Regions from separate parts of the Pelosinus baikalensis genome, predicted to be linked through region 3. Evidence: riboswitches for the same ligand, from Rfam matches in the RefSeq annotation. Region 3 holds a riboswitch; each other region holds the start of a gene.

Region 1 (7,459 bases), on a different contig from region 3:
TTTCACCAACACGCAAGCACCAGGATTCGTCTGTTATCTTATTAACAGAAACAGCTGTCAATTTTTCCAGAAATTCTATTAATTCGGCTTTATTTTTAAGCAATTTCCCGCAACGGTAAGAAAAATCTTCCCGAGTTAGCAGGGTCAAACAAATGTCTTTAAAATCAATTTTTGAAAAGCTATCACTTTTGGTAAATTCTTTCCAATTATGTAGTACATCTTCCAGACTATGGGGATTCTTTGCTGAAAGTACAAATGGATAACTTGATCCGGCAAGAGACTCAGATTCAATTATTTGTTCAGAGTATTCTTCAAGCAAAACATGACCGTTGACGCCTCCAAAACCGAATGAACTAACCCCTGCTCTTAATGGCTCTCCTTCTTTTCGACTAACCCAATTGGTCAGACCACTAGCAATAGAAAAAGGAGAATTTTCAAAATCAATAATCGGATTTATGGTTTTCATATTTAAACTAGGTGGAATTTTCTTATGGCGCATCATCATTAAAACCTTAATTACACCCGGCATTCCCGCCGCTGCTTCCAAATGTCCCACATTTGTTTTAACAGAACCAATTTTGCAAAACTGTTTTTCAATTGTTGATCTCTGAAACGCCTGTGTTAAAGCTTCTACTTCAATGGGATCCCCTAATGAGGTCCCTGTACCATGAGCTTCTATATAAGTAACTGTATCCGGGCCAAATCCAGCATCTTCATACGCTGCTAAAATTACATCCCGCTGCGCCTCCACCCGGGGGGAGGATATTGAAATTGCTTTCCCGCCGTGATTAACAGCACAACCTTTTATTACTCCGTAAATATTATTTTTATCTTGAACTGCTTTATCTAAAGGCTGTAGTAATAAAACACCAATACCCTCTCCGGAAACAAAGCCATCGGCATCTTTATCAAAAGTTTTACATTTTCCGTCTTTACTTAACATCCGGTTTTTTGACCACATTAAGTACCTTATAGGGGAATAATGTAAATTAACTCCTGATACCAGTGCATAATCACTGTCCCCAATGGCTAGCGCTTTTTTAGCGTCGCATAGTGCCACCGTTGCTGAAGCGCAAGCCGCCTCAATTACTTTGCTCTCACCACTTAAACCTAAATAGTACGATGTTCTGTTTGCCAGCATAAATTGATAATTTCCTGATCCTGAATATAAGTCTATATCATTTTCGGAAGGAGACTTCAGATAGGAATCCAATGCCATAGCCCCTACATATACGGAGGTCCTTTTTTTTTGTAATTTTTTCAAAGATATCCCGGAATCCTCGATACAACGCCAAGTTTCCTCTAATAGTATCCGTTGCTGGGGATCCATATTGTCGGCTTCCCGAGGAGAAATATTAAAAAAATTATTGTCAAATTTATCAATATTATCCAGCAGACCACACCATTTACTAATACTTTTACTATCATCACCAGTTGGAGAATAATGTTCATCAAAATTCCAACGATCAATTTCCCGAATTGAATTAACTCCTTGTGATAAATTTCTCCAAAATTCTTGATAGTTTTCTGCTCCAGGGAATCGGCAGGCTATCCCGACTATGGCAATATCATTACAATTGCCTGTACTATTTGTTTTCTTGCTTTCATTCCCATTCTTTTTAACCTGACTTTTTGGTTTCCGCTCTTTCATTGACTCACCCACTTTTCTAGTTTTCGCAATTACTTAAGTCCCAAAGTTTCCTATCTCCTGAATTTTAACGAATATTTATTTCATAATTGATACATAATATCGGAATAACTGTTTAGAAAACCATCTTCCCTAACTCTGCTAATTTAAGCACTTAGGAAAGTATTAAAACGTTGATCCAATAGTTCCGCTGTTTCATGCATTAGTTTTAATGCTATTTCGTCAACATGCCGTTCTTGCCAATTTTCTAAAGTTGTTCCTCTAACCCATTGATTAAAAGATCCTAGTGCCGGACCGCAATGAATTTGAAAGTCTACTTTAGATTCAGTACTCCCACTTAAAGCCAGACGACTACTATAGCCAAAATACCATCTGAAAATCAAAGCCATCTTGTGTTTAGGGTTGCGTTCCGCTTTTTCGATTTCTTGAGCTGGATAAAAAGCTTTGACATCATTATAGACTTCTTCAAAACTTCTTTTAAAATATCTCTCCTGAATCTGCTTCTTAGTCTTTTCATCAATTTCATTCAAGGAGTTATATTGACGGTATAACTCAAATAATTTGTTAGCCCTGGCTGAAAAAAATAATCCTTTTTTTAACACTTGAACTTTAGCACCCAATTCAAACATATCCCCAGCTGGTGCATACTCCGTATCCTGGACATTCATTTCTTGCAATAAATCTTTTACTGCATCACTGGTAGCTGCTTCTACCGTGCATTGGTTGATCGAACCTGTTACGATAAAGTCTGCACCTAATATAAAAGCTGCTGCCGCGGCCTGAGGAGTTCCAATTCCACCGGCGGCTCCTATCCGAACCTTCTTATTATACTGATATTTTTCCATCATATCGTCTCGTAATTTGATTACTGCTGGTGTTAGTGCATAGGCTACGCCACCATCTGTATGACCGCCAGAATCGGCCTCCACACAAATATCATCCGCCATAGGAATTTGGGTAGATAAATCAGCTTCCTCCTGTGTAATCTTATTTTCGCTTACTAGCTTAGCGAGAATTTGTGCCGGAGCCGGACTTAAGAATGCTTGTGCCACCTCCGGCCGAGATAATTTGGCGATAATCTTGTTTGAAGTAATAACTTTTCCTTGTTCATTTTTTTTTAACCCTTTGACACGATATTTTACTAAGGACGGCGTAACATTTATAAAGGCCGCTGCTTCCACGTTTTTCACACCATAATTTATATAAAGATCAATTGTTTTTTCTTCCATTTCAGGATTGTTTGGATTATGTAATAAATTCATCCCATAAGCTTCTCCTGCTAAGAGCTCCTTTTGAATATATTGAATTGCATCTTCAATTTGCGACAAGTTCAAGCCTCCCGTACCAAAAAAGCCTAGCATTCCTGCCTTGCCCATTTTTACTACTATTTCTTTGGACGCTACTCCCCGATACATTCCACCGGTTACATAAGCATATGTAAGGTTATAATCCTTTTTAAACTCAGAACTCCCTAAACATGAAGGTAGAACATTTTGAACTTGCTTTTCAGCACTTTTAATTACCAATGGCTCCGCTTCTCTTTTAATCCGTTGAACTAATCCGGTTAAAACTTTACCTGATCCAATTTCTTTAAATTCCATTTCTCCAAGCCCCATCAAATATCTAATACTTTCTGTCCATTTCACTGGATGTGTAATTTGTTCCACTATATTTTGTTTAATATCAGATTGTTTATATGGTCTGGCATGAACATTGGAAATTACAGGTATCGCTAATTGGAAAAATTCAAAGCTATTTATAAAGGTTTCAAATTCTCTTTTAGCCCCTTCCATATAACGAGAATGAAAAGCTCCGCTTGTTTTTAAGGTAACAAACATTTTTACGTCCTTAATCCCCTCAAAAATAGGCTGAGCATGTTCAATGTCAGTTTTCAAACCCGAAATTACAATTTGAGTCGGTGAATTATAATTTGCAATATCTATACTCTGCAAATTATTTTGTTTTAAAACATCAGCTATTTGCTCTTCATTTAACCCAATCACTGCGGCCATACCACTCCCGGTAGCATGACTCATTAGCTCGCCTCTCTTTTGCACCAGTTTCAATCCTGTTGCAAAATCAAATGCTCCTGCCGCAAATAATGCATTATATTCCCCTAAACTATGACCGGCAACAAAATCGGGCTTTATCCCAGTTTCTTCAATTCTTTTAAGATAGCTTAGTGCATTTACTACATATAAAGCAGGTTGAGTATATTGGGTTTGACTTAAATTTAAGTCTACATCTTCCAAACAAAGTTCCTTAATCGAATATCCTAAAATTACATCTGCCTCTGCCGTTAATTCTTTAAATTCATCAAAAAGTGTTCCCCCCATTCCTTTACTCTGGGAACCTTGACCAGGAAAAACATACGTAATCATTTCTTTTCTATCCCCTTTCATAATAATTTTCTAATTAAAACTCTCTTTTAATCTTTCAAGTTTTTTAATTTCCTGACTAAAAGGAGTTAAAACGTCATAAGTTTGGGATATCTTTAATTTCTTAATTTTTAACAAAAAAAAACCACAAAAATTTATCATTTACAAATCTCCGTTACTATGCTAAAATTAATGCGTGCATATGTAAAATATGCCAAAGCAGCCCATAAATCAGTGGATTCCCGCCAAAGAAGCTTACTGATTTGTGGGTTATTATTCTTTCACGCTAAAAATACGCATACTAAAAAAGCATACTAAAAAAGCATACCAAAGCAACCACACATATCAAAGGATTCCCGCCAAAGAAGCTTACTGATTTGTGTTTGTATATGGAAATAATAACCGTTTTTATTGTATTTGTCAACCTATTTACATATTTGTAACATTCTGACATCTTTCAATTAAGTGCCAAGGGGAAAGGATTTGTTAACATCTCTATACTTTTAAAACTAAAAGAGAAGATGCCCATAATCTAGTAATCAGATAGATTATGGGTATCTTCTCTTTATTAGCTTTCTACATTATAAGCCTTATCCTATCAGATGCGCAGCACTACTCCGCAGGGGTTTATCCAAACCTTTCATTCACGATTTGAATAAATAGCTGTGCAGCTTTAGAAATATATGCATTTTTCTGAACCGCTACACACATTGTCCAATAGGGCTCATATTTTTCATTGATATAATAGTAGGCAGGTTGATAGATACCAGGAAAAATTTGCAAATATTGCAGCGGAACAAAGGTTATGCCAATCCCTTCACAAGAAAGCCGTCTTGCAGTTTCATAGCTTTTGGTAGTCAGTATAATCATTGGATTGATATTGGCTTTTTGTAAAATAGAATCCGTTCTGTCACAGCCATTCATCTTCCTTTTCTGTTTGTCAGCTCAGCCACAAGGCTTTGCACTGCCATCATCCGCCCTTGCATGAACGATCAGTCGAAACTTAATCTTTCAAATACATATTAGTTTTATATCTGGTATAGAGAAAAACTATATCGGATATAAAATAATAAGTATTTGATTATACCTTATCCCTATTATACAATGACAACATAAAAATTGGTATTTTTTTGACATTATGTGCAATAATATGTAACAAAAAATGCAACGATTAGCAAACAAATTAAATATATTGGCAAACCTGTTGAAAAGCAGGGACGCAAAGCTATGGGTCTACAGTCGTTACACGATCAAGATTGCCAGGCCGCCATGCTTAGTCACGCATGTAGACGGTCGGGATATTCCTGACCGTCTTTTATTGTTTAAAAAACTACCAACGAGGAGGTATGAAAGATTTCACCATTACTATTTTAATTGATTTAGATATTCGAATACGCCGATTGACTAAATCAGCTTGGAAAATTTTTAAAAGGAGAGGGGAAAAATGCAATTTATTGAAAATATGAAAGTCCAATTAAAATTAATAATACTAGTCTTTATCGGTTTTTTATGTATGGGGGTTGTCGGATATACAGGGTATCATTATCTTAGACAGTCAGATACGAATATGAATTTGATGTATAAGGACCGATTGGTTCCAGTTAAACTGGTAAATGAAAGTGCTACGAATGTCAGAGGATCAATCGCAGCAACAATAGAGCTGATGGTTTCAACTGATGAGAAAAAGAATCAAAAGTTAAGAAGTAATATTGATAATCGCTCAACCCTAATTAGGAACGCACTTGCAGAAATTGAGAAAATTCCTACAGACTCACAAGGTAAAGAATTATTAGATAAAGTACAAAGCGCTCTAGAAAAGCAGATTTCAGCGAGAGATCAAGTTATTAAGTTGACACAGGAAAAGAAAAATGCAGAGGCTTATGCGGCATATGTTAAAGAAGTAGAACCATTGACAAATGACCTTACTGGCAGCTTACGAAATCTTATGGATTATTACACCGCATTATCAGAGCAAATGAATGCAAACAATCATGAATCGGTTGTAAAAGCAACGCAGATTATGATTAGTATCATTTTAATGTCTTCTTTACTATTAGGATTATTAGGCTGGTACATTACCAAGATTATAACAAAACCCTTACATACGATGGTATTATTTTGCAATCAATTATCTGCTGGTGATTTTAGTGACAAGCCCCGTACATTTTCCAGTAAAGATGAATTTGGACAATTGGCAGATGCCTTGGCAAACACACGTGCCAGCATCCGTACATTGATGCAGCATGTCAATGACTCTGCGGAACAGGTGGCTGCCTCTTCCGAAGAATTGACTGCCAGCGCTGACCAATCATCTCAAGCTGCTAATCAGGTTGCCGGGGCCATTACCGATGTAGCTAATGGAATGGACGAACAGTTAAGTGTCGCCAATGGCACCTCGGAGATTGTCATAAATATGTCAGCTAGTATCCAGCAAGTTTCAGCTAATACAAATCAGGTGGCTGAACAATCGTCTTTAGCAGCAGAAAAAGCCAACGAAGGTAACAAGTCCGTTGATAAGGCAGTAAATCAAATGGCCTCTATCGAGCAGACGGTCATCTCCTCTGCACAAGTAGTTGCCAAATTGGGAGAGCGTTCCAAAGAAATTGGACAGATTGTTGATACGATTTCCAGTATTGCAGGACAAACGAATTTACTGGCTCTAAACGCTGCCATAGAAGCTGCACGTGCAGGAGAGCAAGGACGGGGCTTTGCTGTAGTTGCAGAAGAAGTCCGTAAACTTGCGGAACAATCACAAGATGCAGCGAAACAAATCGCCTCTTTAATTGGGGAAATACAAGGAGATACCGACAAAGCTGTAGATGCCATGAATGATGGCACCAGGGAAGTTAAGGTGGGAGCAAGTAGTGAACGCTTCCGGAAAAGCCTTTCAGGAAATAGCTGATCTAATATATAAAGTCTCGAATCAAATAAAAGAAATATCTACTGAGATAGAACAAATGGCTGTTGGCAGCCAACGGATTGTCGAATCAGTAAAACAGATCGACACACTTAGTAAAAAAGCATCGGGTGAAGCCCAGACCGTATCGGCTGCGACCCAGGAACAATCAGCATCAATGCAGGAAATAGCCTCCTCCAGCCAAGCGTTAGCTAATTTGGCAATGAATTTACGGCAAGCAGTCGGTAAGTTTCACATTTAAGCGCCAATGTCGGTAGTTACCGCGTTAAGCGCTTAATGAGAGAGAATAATTTCATCTGCTTGATATATGGAACTTTTGCAGAAATATGTCAAAGAGAGACATAATTCACCAAATAAAGGCGAATTATGTCTCTAAATTTTTCCCAAAAAGATTTGATTTTCCTGTAAAGTGATCTAAAAAGTAACTGGATGTGAATCATTGTAGATTCAATAGGCTATGAGGCTAAAAACTTTTTTATTTATATAATTTCACTTTATCCACTGCGTTAAATAAAT
Region 2 (7,459 bases), on a different contig from region 3:
CGGCTGAAATAGCCAGACGTGAAATGGTTGGGAGAATTGCTTATGTTACGACATTGCGCGATAAACTTATTAAGGGAATTCAGGACAAAATCCCGGACAGTAAATTAAATGGTCATGATGAAAGGCGCTTACCTGGTAATGTTAATTTTTGCTTTTCGTATATTGAAGGAGAATCGCTGCTTTTAAATCTTGATTTAAAAGGGATAGCGGCTTCTACTGGATCGGCATGTGCATCCGGCTCGCTTGATCCTTCTCATGTATTGCTGGCGATGGGCCTTTCACATGAAACAGCACAAGGCTCTCTTCGCCTATCGTTAGGATGCGGCAATACAGAAGCGGATGTTGAATATTGTTTAGAAATATTGTCCCAGATCGTTGAGCGATTGCGGAGCATGTCACCACTAAGTGCAACAACGAACTTGTTACTCAATAATCCGTGTAATCAATACTATAATCATTAATTGAAGCATTTCGGAAGAGGTGGTTGTTGATTATGATGAATACTGTTATAAAGGCGGATGCCTGAAATGACACTAAGCCGAATTCGTAGTTTTGACGGTGCTGTCGCAATTATTACCGGTGGAGGATCAGCAACCGGAGCATCACTTGATCAGGAATTGGCAAGAAGGGGGTGTGAAATCGTTCTCGCTGATTACCCAATAGATGGAGTGAAACAAGTCGCAACTGAAATCCAGGCTGCGGGAGGAACCGCAACTGCGGCAGAAATTGATGTTACTGATTCTTGGAATGTCGAAGCTTTGATTTATGCAACGATCAGACGAACTGGCCGATTAGACTATATGTTCAATTACGCGGGTACTGGTTTGTGCAGTACGGCTTTTGGCCGGAAAATTGAAGATTGGGATACAATGATAGAGAGAAATCTTCGTGGCATCATATATGGGGTCCGGGCAGCGTATCAGGTTATGCTGGTTCAAGGATTCGGACATATTGTCAACATTGCCCCAATCATTGACGTATTCCCTGTATCAGAAAATAAGAGTTACGCTATTACAAGGCATGCCATTATCGGATTTTCAAATGCAATGAGGTTAGAAGCTGCTTCGGCAGGAATCCGCATAAGGCTCTCTGCCCGGATTTTATTGGGACTTCCGCTGTAGATCAGGATACGAAATATAGTAGAAGAATTATGAAATTTTCGCCACAGCAATTAAACGCGAAAAAAACAATAGAACCGGCTAAATCAGGGCCATCGGAGGTTTTTGCTGTCAAAGTGTTAGACGCAATTGCCAGGAATGAAGCAATCATTGTTACTTCTGAATAAGCTAAACCGTTTATTGGATTAAGCGATTTTCTTAGCTTTCCACAGTCATTAATAGCAGGGAAACACTCATGCATACTGAAAAACAAAATGGGTGAAATTCGAAATGGAGGAAGAGGATAAGGATGAATGAGATATTAAAAATAATTAAGAGCCGGAGAAGCATAAGAAGCTTTACCGAGCAGCAAATCAAGGAGGAAGATTTACAAGCTATACTGGAAGCCGGACAATATGCACCAAACGGAATCGGCAACCAGCCCTGGCATTTTATTGTTGTCCAGAACAAAGAACTGCTTGAAGCACTAAGTAGCGCCTCCAAGCAAGTCGCCAAGAATCACGAATTAGGATTCTTCAGAAATCTAGCCAATACCAAAGAGTTTAATGCATTTTATGGAGCTCCGACAGTAGTGATTGTTGCGGGCGATGAACAAACTCAGTGCTCGCTAGCAGATTGTGCCGCAGCAACCCAAAACATGTTGCTTGCAGCGGAAGCCCTTGGCTTAGGTGCTTGCTGGATTAATTTTGGCCTTTTTATCTTTGATGGTGAGGAAAGTGCGCATTATAAGCAGCTTTTGAAAGTTCCTGAAGGATTCAGACCTTTCTATTCAGTGGCGCTGGGCTATAGAAAAGGCGAGGTACCTAAGGCTGCACAAAGAAAAGAGCAAGTTGTAATTTTCATATGATATTGCAAACTAGTTAAGTTAATGGCATGAGGAGGAAGATATTTTTAGATTCCGACAATAATATTCGATAAACATGAGAGGCATGTGTTTATTCTGCCGGCTCCAGAAAGAAGATTCGCCTTCTTATAAAAAATCTCGCCACCTTTCTGGCAGCAACTCCCGAGTAGGTGGGGTCATTCTTGCTAATAAATGTAAGTAAGGAGGAAGAAGCCTGAGATATTCTGGGAAAGCTTTACTCTCGAAGCAAATGCCGCCGGATATTTTTGCGCAAAAAGTGCTGGATGCCGTTCGCCAGAAACGAGGTAATTATTGCTATACCGAGTCGCAATAAACTATTCTGGTGGTTTGACCGTCTATTTCCCGAATGGAATTTACGGTTGACGCAAAAGAAAGTGGCCGAATATTTCCGGTAGGGATAGTAAACTATACTCTCTTCATCCGCTCCGTTCAGCCAGCGTTGTATCCTGCCGGGAGCTGTTTATAAACCTCCCTACCCCTACAAAGAATCTGAAAGATTGATTGCAACAGTAAATAAAATAATAGAGATGGCTGCCAAGAAGAATATCATCATTGTATATATCTAGCCGGTATATGGCTACTGAACGAAACTGTTACCGCTTTCATATTATTGGGGGGAGCTATGGTTGTTACTGGGGTTTATTTGACCAACAAGTTTAAGGTTGTTGTCATTAGTTCCCAATCTAATTAGATGTGCAGTAGTCAATATGTATCAGTTCCCAGTATAAGCGGGATTTTTAGCTAGAGCTGCTCTTGTGCAAGAGCCAAATCATCCGGTTTATCGTTCGTGGCGACATATTCGTAAGTATGGGGGACGTCCATTGAAAGAGGACTGATATACTAACATGCAAATGTTTTGTTGGCTCCGAGCTGAATTGATGGCGAACTTCGGCTAGGCAACAACTCCCTAGGGCCTACCGAGTAGTAGGGGGAATGACTGGATAAATGTCGATTATATAGCAACAAAAAGCTCCGCTCAGCCTGTTCAGGCAATAGAAATGTTCAACTCCAATCATATTAAGCATGAAAAATATTGATATGGCCATTGAGGAGACGTTTAACAATAAAGGTAGATTTATCTCAGTGTTTTAGCAAGTCAAGTAGTGGTAAATCAATCATTATTGCCAGCACAGAGGGTAACTAATCTATACCTAGTTATGATGATATAAAGATCGGATTAAATATCAAAAGGAAGGGACTGGTGGAAAGTGAATGACGGAATTAACAAGATTATAGAGCAAAATATTAAAAGGGCAATGAAACAGGGAGCATTCAACGATTTACCCGGCCAGGGCAAACCTTTGCAACTTACTGATCTCACGTTTGTTCCTCCGGAACAGCGTGGAGCATTTTTGGTTATGCAGAATTCAGGCTCGTTGCCGCCGGAAATGGAGTTGCGCAAAGAAATTACCAGTTTGGAAGAAGAGTTGCAAACTGCTGCTGGGGAAGAAAAAGCTGTTATACAGAAAAAGCTTACGGAAAAGAAAATGTTTTATGACGTTCTGATGGAACGAAGAAAACGCTAGAAATTGAAATAAACGGTTAGTTTTTCAAGATACTGATTAGATGGGTAGCTTCTCTTATTGACATAACGATAAAATATGTTACAATTTCAAGTTATCATTTTTCATAGGGACAAGGAACCTGTCTTGTGTCCCTATACGCTGCATTTCTACGTTCATTGACGAAACAGGTTATAGGGTGTAGAATAGACAATATCGAAAAGAATATTTTGGCAAACCAATTGAAAAGTTGGGACGCAAAGCTATGGGTCTAAAGACGAGTTGTCTATGATTGCCAGGTTGCTAGTGAATCATAAATTAAGTGAATCGTGATGAGTTAATTAGCACTTGCCTTGGGCGGGTGCTATTTTTTATGGCGGGATAGGTAGGTTCAATATAGTAAGTTGGCAATTTTGAAGATAAGTGAAAAATGGATGGGGGAGAATTTTTTTTATGAATTTGCTTACATGGGTGAAGAAAAGTATTCAGGTAAAGGTTACAGCTGTTTTAGTAATTGGGCTATTAGTAACATTAAGCATTCTAGGAGTATGTAATTTCTACAATGCAAAAAGTATATTGGTTTCAGATGCTGAGGAGGATCTTGTCCATCGAGCAAATGCCTATGCTGAAGACATTGGGACGTGGAAAGATACTCGTGAAATTGAGGTTTCCATATTGGCAACGAATCAAAGTGTTGTTAACGGAGATACGCAGGGGGCACTTGCTTATTTAAAAGAAGAGACCAAACGAAATCCTATTTATTCACGGTTTTGGCTTGTAGATGCAAAGGGGCAATCCATTCATACATCAGGGGATAGAACAAATATCGCTGATCGTGAATATTTTAAACAGGTCATGTCAACTGGCAAAGCGACAACTACCGATCCAATTATTTCTAAGGCTGATGGTAAATTGGTGGTATCTGTGGTTGCGCCAATCAAAAAGAATAACCAGATTATAGGGGCTCTTGGCGGTACAGTGCCTATTGATGCTCTCATTTCACGTATTAATCAAATTAAGGTTGCACAAAGTGGTTATGCCTACGTAATTCAGGGTGATGGTTTAACCATCATTCATCCTGATAAAGACCAAATAATGAAGACAAATATATTAAAGGATCCTAATGCAAATGATCAACTTAAAAATGTAATTAATAAAATGGTAAATGCAGAAACCGGAACTGGTAATTACGTAGACGAGGGCATTACGAAGTACATTGCTTTCGCTCCTATTCCTGGAACTCATTGGAGCTTGGGGATCAATGTACCGGAACAAGAAATTCTTGTAAAATTGGCCCCCTTTCTAAGAGCCTCCTTTATTACAATCGGTTTGATTCTTATTGCTGCTTGTGGTTTTGGTATTCTGGTTTCAAGGAATATAACAAAGCCGATTATAAGAATGAATAAAGCAATTGAAAAAATGGCAGAAGGTGACTTAACCTTACAAGTAGCTGCTCTAGGTATGACGGCAGCACAGAGTGCCGATGGTAAAGACGAATTAGATGCAATGGAGATCCATTTTGATACTATGGTAAAAAAAATACGCAGTTTGGTTCAACAAATTGCTACTTCAGCAGAACTGGTAGCAGCATCTTCCGAGGAACTTACGGCAAGCGCAGAACAATCTTCTGTAGCTGCCAATCAAATAGCTGAAACGATAACGGAAGTATCTTCAGGCAGTACGTTTCAAATGCAAGCAGTAGATGTTGCAGAGGATGCTGTTGAAAAGATGTCTGCTAGTATACAACAGGTAGCTGCTCACTCTGGTAATGTAGCAGCTACTGCTGAAAAGACTGCGCTTGCTGCTCAAGATGGTGGTAAGGCAATAGAAGATACTACGAAACAGATGGAGAATATTGAGAAAACAGTAATGAACTCAGCTCAGGTAGTCGAGAAACTTGGCAATCGTTCAAAAGAGATTGGTCAAATTGTGGATACCATTGCTGGAATTGCTGGTCAAACAAATCTCCTTGCATTGAATGCTGCAATCGAGGCAGCACGTGCTGGTGAACAGGGCAGAGGGTTCGCTGTGGTAGCGGAAGAAGTTCGAAAACTAGCTGAACAATCTCAGGACGCAGCAAAACATATTGCAGTACTAATTGGTGAAATTCAAGGTGATACTGAAAAAGCAGTTAACGTAATGGCCGAGGGGACGAATGAAGTCAAGCGAGGTTCAGAAGTAGTTCATATTGCAGGCAAGGCTTTCGGGGAGATATTGAAATTAATTGAACAGGTTTCCAATCAAATCCGAGATATTTCTGCTGCAATTCAGCAGGTAGCAGGTGGCAGTGAGCAAATTGTTTCCTCAATTAAAGAAATCGACAGAATCAATGGTGAGACAACAGGGTATACCCAGACTGTTTCTGCCTCAGCCCAAGAGCAGTCTGCATCAATGGAAGAGATTGCTGCCTCTAGTGAAGCTTTATCTAAAATGTCTGAGGAACTTCGCTCTATTATAGCCCAATTTAAAGTATAAATGCTTCCTTCAAACTACTCATAATCTACCTTGTTAGTAGATTATGGGTAGATTCTCTTTATATTTTGAAATGAAAATTAAATATGGAAAGATTAGGGTTAGATTTTTTATGTGGACACGAACCTATCTCGTGTCCCATTGAAAAGGGATTCACCCCTTGGCTATATGAGGCTGACTAATAGTAATGTCTGCAGATGTTGTAGATTTTTGTCTAAACATATGATATAATTATGTCAATAGCAAGGGCGCTGTTTTCTTATTTAAGAAAAAACAGCGTCTTTTTAGTTTAATTCAGCAAGAAAGGAAGGGGGGAAAGATTTATTTGAAATAAGAAGTTACATGAATGTCTTTATAAATTTTTTAGAGGGAGAGAATTTTTTTATGATGACTGCTGTTGGTGTTATTGTAGTAATTATTACAGTTTACTTTTTGATCAAGCGTTATGATGCGCGATTGGTATTATTAGCTTCTGGTATTATTATGGCTTGTGTGGCGGGGACGCCGATGGTTTCTTTAAATGCTTTTGCAAAAGAAATGACCAATAGTGGGCTGATTCAAGCAGTTTGTTCCGTTATGGGTTTTGCAATGGTAATGAAGTATACAGAATGTGATAAACATTTAATTAATCTTATGGCAAACGGTCTTTCCAAAGTTCGACCGCTTTTGATTCCGGGTGTGGTTTTGGCTACCTACGCAGTCAATGTAGCACTACCAAGTGCTGCGGGAACGGCAGCGGCTGCAGGGGCGATTTTTGTACCGTTGATGATGTCGGCAGGTGTACATCCGGCGATGGCGGGAGCAGCGGTAAAATGCGGTACATATGGCAGCATGTTGAATCCAGGTTTGGCACATAATCCGTTTGTAGCCAAGATTGCCGGTGTGGGCGTTATGGACGTTATCGCATTTCACTTTAAAGCTAATATTGCGTCTTTGCTTACAGCAACAATTTTGATTACGTTGATTGCTTATTACAGAAAAGAGCATACAGGGTATAAAGCCGAGGGTTTTGAGGCCGAGGCATCTTTCAAGGTAAAACATCTATACGCGTTGATGCCGATCTTTCCTATTGTAATTCTAATTTTAGGTGCAACGGCAATTATTCCGGCATTTAAGATGGATGTTCCACAAGCCATGGTTATCGGTTCTTTAGTTGCGCTGTTAGTGACGAGAAAAAATCCTGTCAACTTGAGCAATGCATTCTTCGATGGTATGGGGAAAGCTTATGGTGAAATTCTTGGTATCATCATTGCGGCTGGTGTATTTGTTTCTGGCTTGACAGCAATTGGACTTGTAAAAGCTTTTACCGATTCAATGCTGAGCAATCCAGCAATTGTTAAGATTTGTGCAGCAGTCGGTCCATTTATTTTGGGATTAGTTGTTGGTTCCGGCGATGCGGCAACTTTTGCATTTAATCAAGCCATTACACCACATGCAGCAGATTTTGGTATGTCAGTGGTGCAAATGGGCAGCATGGCCACACTAGGTGGTACACTAGGGCG
Region 3 (7,459 bases):
TTGATGAGAAACGCAATCCGGCGATGGATGTTACGGTTCTCGTTGTAAAAGACGGTCAGTTCACAGAACTAAAATAAGGATGTCGAGTAAGGTTAAGACTGGGGGAATTAAACTTGTTTTTACAGCAGATGATTAACGGCATCACCTTAGGCAGTACCTATGCATTGATTGCGTTAGGCTACACCCTGATTTTTGGTGTATTAAATATTGTTAATATGGCCCATGGTGAAATATTCATGTTTGGTGCCTTCATTGGTTTGATTTTGGCTACTAAATTCAATATGAGTATCTTTAGTGCCTTGTTAGGGGCTATGGTAGCAGGAGCAGTGCTCGGGTATCTTATGGAGCGTCTGGCACTGAGGCCGCTGCGCCGTCGTAAGGTTTCTGAATTAGCACCTTTGATTAGTACGATTGGGGTATCCATTTTTCTAGAGAGTTTGGCACTTCGACTGTTTGGACCACAAGCGCAATCCTTTCCATCCATTTATGCTACACAACTATTTGAGGTGGGCGGACTTAAAATTTCAGCGGTGCAGATTATTATCTTGGCCATTTCATTTGGGTTAATGGTTGCGCTGCGTTTCTGGTTGGCGAAAACACGCTTGGGCAAATCCATTCGTGCTACAGCTGAAAATATTGAAACGGCTAATCTGTTAGGTGTGGATACACAAAAAGTAATCGTGCTAACGGTTATGCTGGCATCGGCCCTGGGAGGGGGAGCTGGGGTACTTGTTGGACTGGCCTTTAATGCAATCGAACCAACCATGGGAATTACTATGGGATTCAAAGGGTTAGCAGTACTTATTTTGGGTGGCTTAGGCAATATTACCGGAGCAATGCTTGGCGGATTGCTCTTAGGCATCGCTGAAATATTCAGTGTAGCTTATGGGGTGTCATCGTATCGTGATGCTGTAGCTTTTGGTTTCATTATTTTACTGTTATTTTTGCGTCCTCAGGGGATTTTTGGCAGCAAAGAGCAGCAAGGAGGACGGTAGGCATGGAATTTTTATTAAATCCGTATTACATGCAACTCATAACCTTTATCATCATAAATGCCATTTTAGGCATTAGTATTTATCTAACGTTGTCTACAGGACAATTATCCTTGGGCAATGCCGGCTTTATGAGCGTAGGAGCTTATACCTCGGCTCTTCTTACTTTAAAAGCTGGAGTTCCTTTATATGCTGCGGTTCCTTTAGGCGGCGCCGCGGCTTGTCTATTGGCAGCGATCATCGGTATTCCCACCACTCGATTGCGAGGCATCTATCTGGCAATCGCGACTCTCGGGTTTGGCGAAGTAGTTAGGGTGATTATTCTCAATCTTAAGATTACCAATGGTGCTTTAGGGCTTTCGTCAATTCCTTCTATGGGTGTAATGCTCAGTAAAGGGATTGCTGCTTTTGGGTTAGCAGGTGGTATTGGCGGAATTAGTGTACGGCAATTAGGCAGTATCGCTGTGATTCTTATTTTGGCTCTGATTTTAGGGTTCTTGATCTTTTTTGCCTTGCGTCTTAGTACTTCCCGGTTAGGCAGAGCATTTGCTGCAATTAAAGCGGATGAACATGCCGCAGAAGTTTCTGGTATTGATACCCGCTACTATAAATTATTAGCCTTTTTTATGGGGGCTTTTGTAGCTGGTATTGCTGGTGGTCTGGCAGCCCATATCACTTTTTATATTGGACCGAAAGACTTTGCTATCATCGGGCAGTAGAAATATTATTGTTTGCTGTTCTCGGCGGCAGTGATGTGGTATGGGGACCGATTTTAGGAGCAGTACTTCTGACAGTATTGCCAGAAGTACTGCGGTTTGCCACCGAATATCGGGAAATGATCTATGGGGCAATACTAGTCCTGATGATGGCTTTTCGCCCGCAGGGACTCATTAGTGAAAGTACTCTTGCATTATGGCGGGCAAAGCTGACTGGTCAGCCTAAGATCGCGGGCCAAGATGGGGTAACAAGGAGGACGAGGCCATGACCTTACTACTTGAGCAAGTCACGAAACAATTCGGTGGTTTGGCGGCTCTGACGGATGTGGCTTTACGGTTAATCCAGGAGAAATAGTAGGAATCATCGGACCGAATGGAGCTGGTAAAACCACACTGTTTAATCTTATTACCGGTGTGCTGGCACCTAGCTCTGGCAGGATTATTTATCAAAAACAATCATTAGTCGATTTTAAACCACATAAGATTACAGAACTGGGGATTGCCAGAACCTTTCAAAATATTCGTCTGTTCGAGCATCTTACAGCCTTAGAGAATGTAGTGGTTGGCGCACATTGCCGTATGAAGGCCGGATTGTGGCAGGGAATATGGCGTACAGCGGCTCAGCGGCAAGAAGAAAAAAATATCCGTGAAAAAGCAAGAGAATTATTGAATTTAGTAGGAATTGGTGAAGATGAATTGTCTTTGGCAGGGGCTTTGCCTTATGGCAAGCAGCGGCGTTTGGAGATTGCCAGGGCGTTAGCGTCACAGCCGGATTTACTGTTACTTGATGAGCCAGCTGCTGGAATGAATGAGAGTGAGACCGATGATCTTCAGATATTGATAAAAAAAATTCAAGAATTAGGTAAAGCCGTTATTTTGATTGAGCATGATATGGGATTGGTAATGAACATTTGTGACAGGCTGGTGGTATTAAATTTTGGCAAAAAAATTGCCGAGGGTATTCCGAAGATCATTCAGGATCATCCAGCAGTAATTGAGGCCTATCTTGGCAAGGAGGAAGACTAATATGCTACAGTTGCAACAGCTTGCCGCAGGATATGGCAATATTAAGGCATTAAAAAATATTGACCTTACTGTCCCTGCAGGGTCGATTGTTTCTTTAATTGGCGCGAATGGCGCCGGCAAGACGACGGTTATGAAGGTTATTATGGGATTGATTAAACCAGAGTCCGGTCAGATTTTCTTCAAAGGTCAAAATATTAGTGGAATAGCAACCCATAAAATCGTGAGTTTAGGACTTTCTCTAGTACCGGAAGGACGCAGCATACTGTCGCGAATGACGGTATTGGAAAATTTGGAGATGGGAGCTTGCCAGCGCAAAGATAATGAAGTGCAGGCAGACTTGCACCGGATCTTTCAACGATTTCCCATACTGGAAGAGCGAAAAGCCCAATTAGGAGGAACTCTTTCGGGTGGTCAGCAACAAATGCTGGCTATTGGCAGAGCATTGATGTCGAGACCCGAATTATTGCTTCTTGATGAACCTTCAATGGGGTTAGCACCGCTGGTAGTGGCGGATATTTTTAAGGTCATTCAGGAAATTAACCAAGAAGGAACTACGGTATTGCTTGTGGAACATGTAAGGCAGGCATTAAAGATTGCTAAGTACGCCTATGTATTAGAAACGGGACGCATTAGTCTCCACGGCCAGGCTGTGGATATTGCTAAAGATCTACGGGTTATGGAAGCCTATCTAGGCGGCAAAAAATAAATGATTAGCAGTCTCTAGGGAAATCTCATTTAGGACGGCAAAGGATGAGCATAGCTAACGCTTCGCCGTTGTACTTAACCTACGCTTATAGTTATGCTCAGTCCTTTGCCTGTTTTTGGCTATAGATGGTTTTCGAAAGAGATTGCATTAGAATGGGGAGGAACTGTAGGAATGGAAAATATGTATGTTTTTTATGAGGGAAAGATTGTTTTGGAGAGCGAAGTACATATCAGTGTACGCTGTAAAGGATTTAACTATGGGCTCGGTTGTTTTGAAGGAATACGGGCTTATTGGGATGAGGCTGAAAAACAGCTGTATGTATTTCGCCTAAGAGAACATTATGAACGTCTTCTGCAATCCTGCAAAGTGTTGTATATTAATATTCCTTATACTGTAGATGAGTTATGTCAAGCTACGATTGAATTGCTTAAGAAAAATAATCTTCAGACGACAACCTATATCAGGCCAGTTGCATTTAAGGGCTCCAATCATGTTGCTCCTACCTTATTAGATGATGATAATCGAATTGTAATCTATTGTCAGCCTATGGGTAACTTTACTGGCAAAGATGAACTGCGGGCTGCATTTACTTCTTGGGAACGCTTAGGGGATAACATGCTGCCACCTCGCACTAAGCCTACAGCTGCTTATCTTAATTCGGCTCTGGCTTCTTTAGAAGTAGTGAGCAAAGGGTATGATGAGGCTTTGTTTCTAACACGCAATGGTCATGTTTGTGAAGGACCGGGGGAAAATGTATTTATGGTTCGCAATGGGAAAATAATTACTCCACCTCCATCTGACAATATTCTTGAAGGTATTACCAGAGATACAGTGATGCGTTTGGCACGCCAAGAGCTTGGCATTGAAGTGATTGAGCGCAGTATTACCAGAACGGAATTATATGCAGCGGATGAAGTTTTCTTCAGCGGTACAGCGATGGAAGTGGTGGCTGTTGTTGAAGTGGATGACCGAAAAATTGGCAATGGTCATCAAGGCCCTGTGTGCCGTAAACTCAAAGAATTATTCTTTCAGGTTGCTACGTCCAAAATAAAGACATATTCGGATTTTTGCACACCTGTATATTAAAAGTTTTGTAGATTTTATGAATCACAAAGGTACAATGCCGCTGATGCGACATTGTACCTTTGTGATTTGATTCGTTTAATGTATAGAGTTATGTAAGAAGGCAATGAACCGTGAGGTTGCGCGTCTTCGCGGTTCAATTTTTTTGTTTTTTAAGGATGCATAGAGGTTTTCTAAAAAAAAGATCCTTGCTTGGAGGACTTTAGTCCTTAAGTTTTACTTGACTTAATAATAATAAGGCAATACAATTATATGTATAATTTGACAAAAATTTCAAAAGTTAATATTGGGCAAACTTACTGAAAGGTAAGGACGCAAAGCCGTGGGTCTAAGGAATTGTCTATGACTGCCAGGTTGCGAATATAATTACATTGTAATTATTAAATTGGCACCCGCTTTCTATAGCTGGTGCTTTATTTCATATTCTTTATTCTCTGTGTCCTTTTTGGCTCTTATATCGTAGAGCCATAAGAATTATTAATTACCGGGAAATAGGAGATGATATAGTTGACCCTGCGATCCAAAATAACAATGCTAGTGATAGTAACCTTTGGTCTATTTATTTTTTGTGTATATGCTTCTTTACATTATTCATTGGATCAGCAATTTGAGGAAAAACAAATTTCTATTGAAAATTCAGCTACTGGTAGGTATGAGAATCTCGCTCTTACGATGCCTTTCTTAGAAGAGCAGCATTTACATCTAGTAGGTCGAAAAAGTATTTACTATGGAGCTATTTTGATATTGTGTAGTGGTTTGATTTTTAGTTTTCTTTTACCAATGATATTAGAAAAAATCTTATTTCGTCGTTTGTATTCATTAATTAGGAGTATCGTTTACATAACCAAGACCCAGGACCTGTCATCAACCCTATGCGTATCAGGAACTGATGAAATTGCTATTTTGGCAGGAGAAATGAATGAGATGCTACTCGCTCTGTCCAATGAAAAAATGCTGAGGCAGCAAGCCTTGCACGAAGTGCAAAAGCTTAATAAAAATTTGGAAGAGCGGGTACAAGAAAAGGCAATACAGCTGCAAAAACAGATGTATACTGATCAACTTACGACAACTCCCAATCGTCTGCAGCTGAATGAAGATATGAAAGATGCGGAGAAACCTCATTTAGCAATTATTAATGTAGAGCAATTTCGCACGATCAATGAGTTTTACGGCTATCAGGCAGGAGATGATTTATTGCTGGAACTGGCAGAACGTCTGATAAAGCTGATAGAACCATATCACTATAAATTATACCGTTTAGCAGGTGATGAATATGCCATTCTAGCTAATGAGGGGAATGAGAAGAACTTTAGTGATTGGATGCTGAATATTCATAATGTAATTGAAAAAGTGCCTTTTAAAATTCATGGTCATAGTTCTTATCTTTTTGTTACTATCGGTATTGCAATTACGAAGGATAAGCCTTTAGAAAAAGCACAAATGGCTTTGGAATACGCCAGGCAATACTGTTTGCCGCTAAAAGTGTATCATGATGACTTGCCTATGAAGGAGACTCATCGCAATAATCTTCATTGGATACATGAAGTACAAGATGCAATACAGGAAGATCGGGTTATGGTATATTATCAGCCGATCATGAATACTCTTACTTTTGAAATTAGTAAATACGAAGTATTGGTTCGTCTGCTTGGCCGAGATGGGCAGGTGATTTCACCTGGAACATTCTTGCCTATTATTAAGAAAACTAAGCTGTATCCTCGTTTGACAGAAGTTGTTTTAGAAAAATCTTTTACTCACTTCGCAGACAAAGATGTTGATTTTTCCATCAATCTAAGTGCCGCGGATATTTTAGACCATGGAGTACAAGAATTAATTGGAGAATTATTGGAAGACTCTTGCATCGCGAAAAGAGTCACTTTTGAATTTGTTGAATCAGAAGAATTTAAGAACCCAGACGATCTAACTTTCTTTATCAAAAAAATAAAAGCTTCTGGTGCCAAAATAGCAATTGATGATTTTGGCAGCGGTTACTCAAACTTTGCCTATATTCTAAATATGGGAGCTCATTATATTAAAATTGATGGCTCATTAATTAGTGAAATTGGAACAAATCCTGCAATGGTCGCCATTGTTGAAAGCATAGTGTATTTTGCCAAGCAGCTTGGTATTCGAACCATCGCTGAATACGTTAGTTCAGAGTCTATTTTCCTGGAAGCCAAAAGAATTGGTTTGGATTATGTACAAGGATACTATATAGGAAAACCAAGCCCTATTTTAGTAGAGGAAAACAAGTTCTGCTGCGTTCGTTTAGGAGTTAGTTAAGTAATTTGCTAAAAATGATAAAGGATAATGGATTTCTCATATAATCACGTTCTCTAATCAGCAGAGGTGATTATATAAGAAATCCATTTTTGTTTTTTTATAGCCTGTAAGCCAGTACCTTATCAGCCCTAAATCAGTGAATACTGACAGTCTATTCTCCGCACCCCTTCGTTGTCGTCGGTCGGCATACTCCCGGTATGCTTCCCTCCTCCGCCTTGTGTTGCGAAAAATAGCCTCGCCATTATCCTACCGTTTTAAAGCTGACAAGGTACTAGTTATTTTTATTGAATTGTAATATTTATCCTATATGGCGGCAATAATAAAGACAGAACGCTAAGGATAAGCAAGGATGTGATGATAACAATGAATGAGACAGAGGAAAGTTGGAAGGAAAGTCCAATCGTGATTTTTGCAGGTGTGTTAGTAGTATATACAGTTAGCCACTCCATCATGGCATTATTTAGTTAATAAGGGAATTTGATATGGATTTTGTTTTTGGTATCTTTGCTACACGATTTGTAATGGTATTGACAATTTATTATCTGCGATGTTATCCTTAAAGCATAAGAATTGTAGGTGAATTCTATGTTTGGACCTAACACTATTTGCATTGTGGGTGATGCCAAGTCACCGCAGAATGACGCAGTAACTCA

The links. Region 3 has a riboswitch for cyclic di-GMP ahead of LMF89_RS17495 (EAL domain-containing protein). Riboswitches for the same ligand answer to the same signal wherever they lie in the genome.
Region 1: it holds a riboswitch for cyclic di-GMP, as region 3 does, so the genes downstream of both, LMF89_RS01105 (methyl-accepting chemotaxis protein) here and LMF89_RS17495 (EAL domain-containing protein) in region 3, are expected to answer to the same signal.
Region 2: it holds a riboswitch for cyclic di-GMP, as region 3 does, so the genes downstream of both, LMF89_RS16110 (methyl-accepting chemotaxis protein) here and LMF89_RS17495 (EAL domain-containing protein) in region 3, are expected to answer to the same signal.

The regions. Positions count from the first base shown of each region.
Region 1 is NZ_JAJHJB010000001.1:272,748-280,206, forward strand. Features, by position in the region: gene LMF89_RS01090 (SDR family NAD(P)-dependent oxidoreductase) at 1-1,651, opposite strand, end outside; gene fabD (ACP S-malonyltransferase) at 1,795-4,029, opposite strand; gene LMF89_RS01100 (LysR family transcriptional regulator substrate-binding protein) at 4,654-4,950, opposite strand; cyclic di-GMP riboswitch class I at 5,211-5,298, shown strand; gene LMF89_RS01105 (methyl-accepting chemotaxis protein) at 5,471-6,928, shown strand; gene LMF89_RS26095 (hypothetical protein) at 6,891-7,184, shown strand; gene LMF89_RS01110 (ketose-bisphosphate aldolase) at 7,419-7,459, opposite strand, start outside.
Region 2 is NZ_JAJHJB010000024.1:27,251-34,709, forward strand. Features, by position in the region: gene nifS (cysteine desulfurase NifS) at 1-461, shown strand, start outside; gene LMF89_RS16095 (SDR family oxidoreductase) at 528-1,121, shown strand; gene LMF89_RS25850 (hypothetical protein) at 1,151-1,285, shown strand; gene LMF89_RS16100 (nitroreductase family protein) at 1,408-1,965, shown strand; gene LMF89_RS16105 (DnaJ family domain-containing protein) at 3,192-3,509, shown strand; cyclic di-GMP riboswitch class I at 3,708-3,793, shown strand; gene LMF89_RS16110 (methyl-accepting chemotaxis protein) at 3,939-5,960, shown strand; gene dcuC (C4-dicarboxylate transporter DcuC) at 6,342-7,459, shown strand, end outside.
Region 3 is NZ_JAJHJB010000028.1:22,334-29,792, forward strand. Features, by position in the region: gene LMF89_RS17460 (ABC transporter substrate-binding protein) at 1-77, shown strand, start outside; gene LMF89_RS17465 (branched-chain amino acid ABC transporter permease) at 114-995, shown strand; gene LMF89_RS17470 (branched-chain amino acid ABC transporter permease) at 998-1,711, shown strand; gene LMF89_RS17475 (hypothetical protein) at 1,720-1,977, shown strand; partial or broken gene LMF89_RS17480 (ABC transporter ATP-binding protein) at 1,974-2,734, shown strand; gene LMF89_RS17485 (ABC transporter ATP-binding protein) at 2,736-3,440, shown strand; gene LMF89_RS17490 (branched-chain amino acid transaminase) at 3,612-4,526, shown strand; cyclic di-GMP riboswitch class I at 4,803-4,885, shown strand; gene LMF89_RS17495 (EAL domain-containing protein) at 5,031-6,806, shown strand; gene LMF89_RS17500 (DUF3870 domain-containing protein) at 7,392-7,459, shown strand, end outside.